DNA from 2 places in the Pseudorhizobium marinum genome. Region 1 is predicted to be linked to the other one. Evidence: riboswitches for the same ligand, from Rfam matches in the RefSeq annotation. Region 1 holds a riboswitch; the other holds the start of a gene.

Region 1 (3,743 bases):
ATCCGACCATGCTGACGACGCAGGCCGTCATGGCGGCGGTGGTGCCGAGCAGCACGACCTGCACCCGCCGGACGGAGATGCCGAGTGCGGCGGCGGCATCCTTGCCGAAGGCGAAGGCGTCGAGCGCGCGCACATGCGCCAGGCAGACGACAAGGCCGACGAGCGCCACGGGCGCCGAAAGATAGACATCCGGCCAGCGCACGCCGCTCAGCGATCCGAGCAGCCAGAACAGCACGCCGCGGGCCTGTTCGGCATTGGCGGAGGTGGTGACGATATAGGAGGTCAGGGCACTGAAGAGCTGCGATCCGGCAACGCCGCAGAGAATGACGCGCTCGCTGGTGCCGCCGACGCCCGCCGCCAGGATGCCGACCAGCAGGAAGGCGATGGCCGCACCGATGAAGGCGCCGCCGGAGAGGCTGAGCACGCCATAGCCGAACCCGAGGATAGTAACGCAGACGGCGCCGGTGGAGGCGCCGGCGGAGATGCCGAGCACATAGGGTTCGGCCAGGGGATTGCGCAGCAGCGCCTGCAGCACCGCGCCGCAGAGCGCCAGCGAGGCGCCGGCGCTGGCGGCGACCAGCGCGCGGCTGAGGCGATAGTCCCAGATGATGCCCTGGTGGATGCGGCTGAGTTCGAAGTCGGCGGCAAAGAGCCGGTTGGCGACGGCCTTTGCGGTGGTGGCGAGCGGAATGGCGATCTCGCCGATCGACACGGCGAGGCTCACCATCAGGGCAAGAAGCAGGAGGCCGACCGCGGCAAGCGCAACAAGCGCCCACCGCGGCGAACGCGCGGGAAAGGCCAGACTCACGGGGAAAGACCGAAGGTCTTGATGCCGTTCGCAAGGATCTCGATGCCGTCGATCGTGCGGATGGTGGGGTTCATCGCCTGCGCGTCCATCAGGACGAAGCGCCGGTTCCTCACGGCGTCGAGCTCCCGGGTGACGGGATCGTTCTCCAGGAAATCGATCTTCACCTGCGGATCGTCGGCGGCATAGCGGCGGCGATCCATGGTGGCGATGACGATGACGGCGGGATTTGCGTCCGCGATGGTCTCCCAGCCGACGAGCGGCCATTCTTCCTGCGTGTCGACGACATTGCCGGCACCCAGCGTCCCGAGGATATAGGCGGGCGCCCCGTTCCTGCCGGCAATGAAGGCGTCGCCGTCGACTTCCTTGCTGGAGAACCAGAAGACGACGGGCAGGTTCTTGCCGGAGGCGCCGGCGACCGAGGCCCTGGCTGCGGCTTCCCGCTGCTTCAGATCGGCAATCAGGGCGTCGCCGCGTTCCGTCACGTCGAAGATCTCGGCGAGCTCGGCAATCTGCTGGTAGACCAGATCCATGGTGAAGAGTTGTCCGCGAACGCCATCGCCGCCGTTGGTATTGATCTTGGCGACGCAGTCGGCGGGCGCGACATAGGTGTCGATGCCCAGTTGCGCAAACTGCTCGCGCTTGCCGACCGAGCCCTGCGCGCCGACGTGCCATTCGAATTCGGCCGCGACCAGATCCGGCTCCCGCCCGACGACGGATTCAAAGCTCGGATCATTGTCGGCAAGCCGTTGGATGCCGCGATTGATCTCCGCATATTGCGGCAGTACCGGGCCGACCCAGACGGAGGTTCCGGCGATCTTTTCGGCCAGATCAAGGGACAAGAGGATTTCGGTCATCCCCTGACCGATCGAGACGATCCGCGAAGGCGCCTTGTCGAAGGTGATCTCGCGGCCGCAGTTGGCGATCGTCAAGGGATAGGAGGTGGCGGCGAGGACCGGCGTGGCAAGGCCGATCAGGCCAAGCGAAAGCGTGAGGCTGGCAACAAGCTTGTGCATGAACTATCTCGATCAGAGGAAAGGCGGCAAATGCCGTGGGTTCAGACGGCATCGGCGGCGTGGCCGCCGGCGGGAAACCGGTCGAGACGGAGGGGTGCCGTGGGGCAAAGGTGCAGGTCGGTCATATCTGTTCCCTTGCCGGGCATCCCCGCCCGGCTGACTGAGTGGTGTTCGATGGCAGGTCTCCTGGCTCACGGATATGCGCCCTTCATCTGCCTTCCCGGGATAACCCAGTGGCATGGCGCCTTGCGACGCCCGAGGATGAGTGGCAATCCGCTCACAGTTGCGGGGGCAGCCACGGTCTCGGCACCCTTGCGGGAGGCCTCACCGTGTTCCCTATTAATCCCCTTCGAGTCACCGTCGGGGAACCATCGGGGCCAGCTAAACGCCAAGCCGACGTGACGTCAAGGTCGGCAGCGGCGGCTCGCAGGCCTGTCGGGAACAGGGATGATCCTTCATCAGGAAGTCTCCATAAGTTATGTAATAACGTTACTTATAGCCGGCCGATCGCGGGTTGTCCAGATGCCGTCTCGACTGAAGGCCCTCCGCCTTGCCCTGACGCGCGAACAGGCCCAGTCGAGCGCCAGCATGACGGTCAGCGACAGGCTGCCATGGCACTGACCGAAGCCCGATCTCCGATCATGCGACGGAGCATCTTCATCAAGGCTGAGTGGCGCAGCATTGCCGGATTGTCACCCCGGATGATCTGGGGACTTACCATCCGCCCCGGCAGCCTGTCCCGGCGTGAACTCCGGCGATCGCCGCTCCGCTGACGGCTGCTTCGGCGGTGCTTGCGGCAGCGGCCGCAGATCCCTGTAACGGCTCTTTAAATCCTTAAAATCGGCTCCCATATCTGCATCGACGCCGGAATTTTTTACGGCAGACGGGCTCGCCTTTTGAGGGAGCTCAATCTCAATCATCGATCCGTGCCGTATGAAGGGCGGAACGATCCGTGGAGGTTTGACATGAACATCGAAAAATACTCGGAACGGGTGCGCGGCTTCCTGCAGTCGGCCCAGAGCAAGGCGCTGTCGGACGGTCACCAGCAGTTCACGCCGGAGCATGTGCTGAAGGTGCTGCTCGACGACGACCAGGGCATGGCCGCGGCACTGATTGCGCGCGCCGGCGGGGACGCCAAGGCCGCTCGCATCGCCAATGACGCTGCACTTGCCAAACTGCCCAAGGTGTCCGGCGGCGAGGGACAGATCTATCTGTCGCAGCCGCTCGCAAAAGTCTTTTCCACCGCCGAAGAGGCGGCCAAGAAGGCGGGCGACAGCTTCGTTACCGTCGAGCGGCTTCTCCTGGCGCTGACGATCGAAAGCAGCGCTTCGACGGCGGCGACGCTGAAGAAGGCCGGGCTGACGGCGAACGCCCTCAACCAGGCGATCAACGACCTGCGCAAGGGCCGCACGGCCGACAGCGCCAATGCCGAGCAGGGTTTCGACGCGCTGAAGAAATATGCCCGCGATCTGACGGCAGAAGCCCGCGAGGGCCGGCTCGATCCGGTGATCGGCCGTGACGACGAGATCCGCCGGACGATCCAGGTGCTGTCGCGCCGCACCAAGAACAATCCGGTGCTGATCGGCGAGCCCGGCGTCGGCAAGACGGCGATTGCCGAAGGCCTGGCGCTGCGCATCGTCAACGGCGACGTGCCGGAGAGCCTGAAGGACAAGCGGCTGATGGCGCTCGACATGGGCTCGCTGATCGCCGGTGCGAAGTACCGCGGCGAGTTCGAGGAGCGGCTGAAGGCGGTGCTGAACGAGGTCCAGTCGGAAAACGGCGAGATCATCCTGTTCATCGATGAGATGCATACGCTCGTCGGGGCCGGCAAGGCGGACGGCGCGATGGATGCGTCCAACCTCCTGAAGCCGGCGCTCGCCCGCGGCGAACTGCATTGCGTCGGCGCCACCACGCTCGACGAA
Region 2 (3,743 bases), on a different contig from region 1:
CAGGACCTTCAGGCCGCGCAGGGTGAAGGCGCGCGCCAGGGCGGCGACGACAAGCGACTTGCCGACGTCCGATCCCGTGCCCTGGAACATGAGGGACCGGGCTGCCATGATCTAGAACTCGATGCCGGACTGGGCCTTCACGCCGGCCTTGAAGTGGTGTTTTACGAGCGTCATCTCGGTGACCAGGTCGGCGGCGTCGATAAGGGCCGGCTTGGCGTTGCGGCCGGTGACGACCACGTGCAGGTCCGGCCGGCGGGCCTGCAGCTCGCCAACAACCTTGTCGAGGTCGAGGTACTCGTAGCGAAGCGCGATGTTGAGCTCGTCGAGAACCACGAGCCCGATCGTCTCGTCCGCCATCAGTTCCAGCGCCTTCTCCCAGGCGCGCTCGGCGGCGGCGATATCGCGCTTCAGATCCTGGGTTTCCCAGGTGAAGCCTTCGCCCATGGTGTGCCAGACGACGCGATCGCCGAAGACGGCGAGCGCCGGCTGCTCGCCGGTCGACCAGCCGCCCTTGATGAACTGCACGATCCCGACGCGGCGGTTATGCCCAAGCATGCGCAGCGCCAGCCCAAAGGCTGCCGTCGACTTGCCCTTGCCGGAGCCGGTGTGGACCATGAGAAGACCCTTTTCGACGGTCTTCTCGGCCACCTCCGCATCCTGCACCGCCTTGCGGTTGGCCATCTTGGCGCGGTGGCGCTCCTCGGCCTGATCGGTAATATCCTTCACCGGACAGGCTCTGCAGTGCCAGTCGAATAGACCTCTTCGCCGCCGCGAAGCCTTGCCCGGACCAAACCGGACACAGCACCAAGCAGCGCCCAGAAGACGAGGCTGGTGGCAAGCACCGCGGCCACGAAGCGGGCATGCAGCTCCGCCGGCACCGCCGTCTCGTAGCTTGCCGGATGCGGCGCGCCGAGAATATGCGGCAAGACAAGCAGGACGACCGCAACGACGGCGAGAACCGGGGTGCGGGTATAGGCGAGGAGACCGAGCGCGACGGCCGTGCAGCCGGCGGTCGCGACCCACCACAGCTGCCGCGCACCGAGTTCTGCGGCCGGCATGCCGGGAAGCTCGGGCGGCAGGCCGAGGCCGGGCGCCAGGCTGAAGGCGAGGAAGCCGGCAAGGCCGAACATCAGGCCGCCGCGCCAGTCCTTCAGACCGCCCAGCGCTTCGGCGGCGGTCACGAGAAGGAGGGCAAAGCCGATCCCGGCCAGCATGTTGGCGGCAGCGGTATAGAGGAAGCGCTCGGCGCCGTCGGCCGGCATCCAGGCTTCGGCATCATCGTGATGGTCCGCGGGAGCGGCCGCGTCATGGGAATGACCCGCTTCGGCACCGGCACCCTCGAAGGTTTCGGCCTGGACAATCAGCGGAACGGTGGCAAAGCTCTGCATCACGGTGAGCATGAGCCCGGACAACAGTCCGGCGATCACCGCCGCGAGGACGATGTTGCGAAACAACGACATGTCAGAATTCCTCAGTGGCAGGGAAACGCGAGCGAATGGCGCGAGTCGTGCGCCGCGTTGTGCACGACTTCCATGTGGGAGAAGCCGACGAAGCCGACGAAGAAGAGGCCGAGCATCGCTGTCATGCTGAGGGGGATGATCTTGGAGGCGGAAATGCCGATTGCGCCGGCTGCCGTCTTGGTCGTCATTATGTCTGTCCTTTCACCCTCCACCCGAGGGCATTCGTTTTCACATGGCCGCCGGCAGGTCTCCTGGCTCGCGGATCAGACGCTCTCTCCCGCCTTCCCGGATCGCTCCAGTGGCATGATGGGATCAAGCTCTCCGCTCACAGTTGCGGGGGCAGCCGCGGAGTTGACGAACCCGTCTCACCGCATTCCCTCTGGTCCCTTTCGGGCACCGACGACGGGTCACTATAACCCAAAAGCTCCGAGCGGCAATCGTCTTTGCGACGCATTGACACGAACCGGCGACCGGGCTTACTGAAAGCCTGACGGTTCTTTTCCGGCAACGGAGAAGACGAAAAGGGAATGCGGTGCGATCCGGCAACGGGTCAATGCCGCGGCTGCCCCCGCAACTGTAAGCGGAGAGCTTCTGCCAAAAAGCCACTGGGGTGATCCCGGGAAGGTGGGCAGCAAGCGACGACCCGCGAGCCAGGAGACCTGCCGTCGCCATGTCTATGCTTTTCCGGGCGGGGTGCTCCGGAGGAAGCCCTGGATCACCAAGGCGAGGCTGCCAGCGGCAGTCCGTCGCGCGCCCCATATCGATCGAGTTGGAACGCGGCCTTGAGTGACGACCCCGCCATCAGAGACACCGACGTCACGATCTTCGTGTGCACAAACTGCCGCTGCGCGACCGATTCCGAACTGCGCCCCGGCGTGGCGCTGATCGAGGCGCTGCGCGACGCGACGGCCGACCTGCCGCTCGCCGTCAAGCCCGTCACCTGCCTTGCCAACTGCCAGAAGAGCCCGAGTGCGGCCTTTTCCCATCGCAGCGGCTGGTCCTATGTCTTCGGCCATCTCGCGCTGGAGAACGTGCCCGACATCGTCACCGGCGCCATGATGCTGGCCGAGGACGAGCGCGGCTTCCTGCCCCTGCGCGGACGTCCGACCTGCCTTCGCGGCAACGGCATGTCCGCCCGCATTCCCCCCTTCAACCACCACGAGGACATGCCCACATGAGCGTCACCTTCGACCGCATCCCCTGCACCGTCGTCACAGGCTTCCTGGGCGCCGGCAAGACGACGCTGATCCGCAACCTCATCGAGAATCTCGACGGCAAGCGGCTGGCGATCATCGTCAACGAGTTCGGCGATGTCGGCATCGACGGCGAGGTCCTGAAGGGCTGCGGCATCGAGAGCTGCCCGGACGACAACATCATCGAGCTCGCCAACGGCTGCATCTGCTGCACCGTCGCCGACGACTTTGTGCCCGCGATCGACCAGATCCTGGCACGCGAGCCGCGCGTCGACCACATCCTGATCGAGACCTCGGGTCTGGCGCTGCCCAAGCCCCTCGTGCAGGCCTTCCAGTGGCCCGCCGTCAAGGCGCGGGTCACGGTTGATGCCGTCATTGCGGTGGTCGACGGCCTCGCGCTTGCCGAAGGCCGGGTGGCCCACGACCATGCGGCCCTGGAGGCGCAGCGCCTGTCCGACGACAGCATCGACCACGACGATCCGGTCGAGGAAGTGTTCGACGACCAGATCGCCTGCGCCGACATGATCGTGCTGACCAAGACCGACCTCATCGACGCCGACGGCCTGGCGCTCGCCAGGGAACGGATTTCGGCCCATCTGCCGCGGGCGGTAAAGATCATCGCTGCGGCGAACGGCCAGGTCGACCCGGCCGTGTTGATCGGGCTCGGCCTTGCGGTCGAGGACGATATCGAGAACCGCAAGACCCATCACGACGACGAGCTCGACCACGACCACGACGATTTCGACAGCTTCGTCATCGACCTGCCGGCCGTCAGCGATGCCGACGAACTGGCGCAGCGGATTTCCGCCACGGCCGAAGCCGAGAACGTGCTGCGCATAAAGGGCTTCGTGGACGTCGCGAACAAGCCGATGCGCCTGCAGGTCCAGGCGGTAGGGTCGCGCGTCAACCACTACTTCGACCGTGCCTGGGCACCCGGCGAGACCCGCCAGAGCCGCCTTGTCGTGATTGGGGAAAAGGGACTTGATCGCGACGCGATAGAAAGGATGCTGGCCGCTTAAGGCTCTGCAACGGCATGCATATTCTGGCCACCACATCGTCGTCTCTCGACGACCTCATCGAGCCGGTCGAC

The links. A riboswitch is a leader RNA that binds a small molecule or an ion and turns the genes downstream of it on or off. The one in region 1 is predicted to bind cobalamin.
Region 2: it holds a riboswitch for cobalamin, as region 1 does, so the genes downstream of both, EO99_RS0123770 (DUF1636 family protein) here and EO99_RS0124560 (ABC transporter substrate-binding protein) in region 1, are expected to answer to the same signal.

Annotation. Positions count from the first base shown of each region.
Region 1 covers NZ_JMQK01000039.1:10,712-14,454, forward strand. The annotation lists gene EO99_RS0124555 (FecCD family ABC transporter permease) at 1-808, opposite strand, end outside; gene EO99_RS0124560 (ABC transporter substrate-binding protein) at 805-1,821, opposite strand; cobalamin riboswitch at 1,981-2,209, opposite strand; gene clpB (ATP-dependent chaperone ClpB) at 2,787-3,743, shown strand, end outside.
Region 2 covers NZ_JMQK01000032.1:13,538-17,280, forward strand. The annotation lists gene EO99_RS0123750 (cobyric acid synthase) at 1-108, opposite strand, end outside; gene cobO (cob(I)yrinic acid a,c-diamide adenosyltransferase) at 112-726, opposite strand; gene EO99_RS0123760 (CbtA family protein) at 723-1,460, opposite strand; gene EO99_RS0123765 (CbtB domain-containing protein) at 1,472-1,648, opposite strand; cobalamin riboswitch at 1,685-1,876, opposite strand; cobalamin riboswitch at 1,935-2,141, shown strand; gene EO99_RS0123770 (DUF1636 family protein) at 2,243-2,638, shown strand; gene cobW (cobalamin biosynthesis protein CobW) at 2,635-3,672, shown strand; gene cobN (cobaltochelatase subunit CobN) at 3,687-3,743, shown strand, end outside.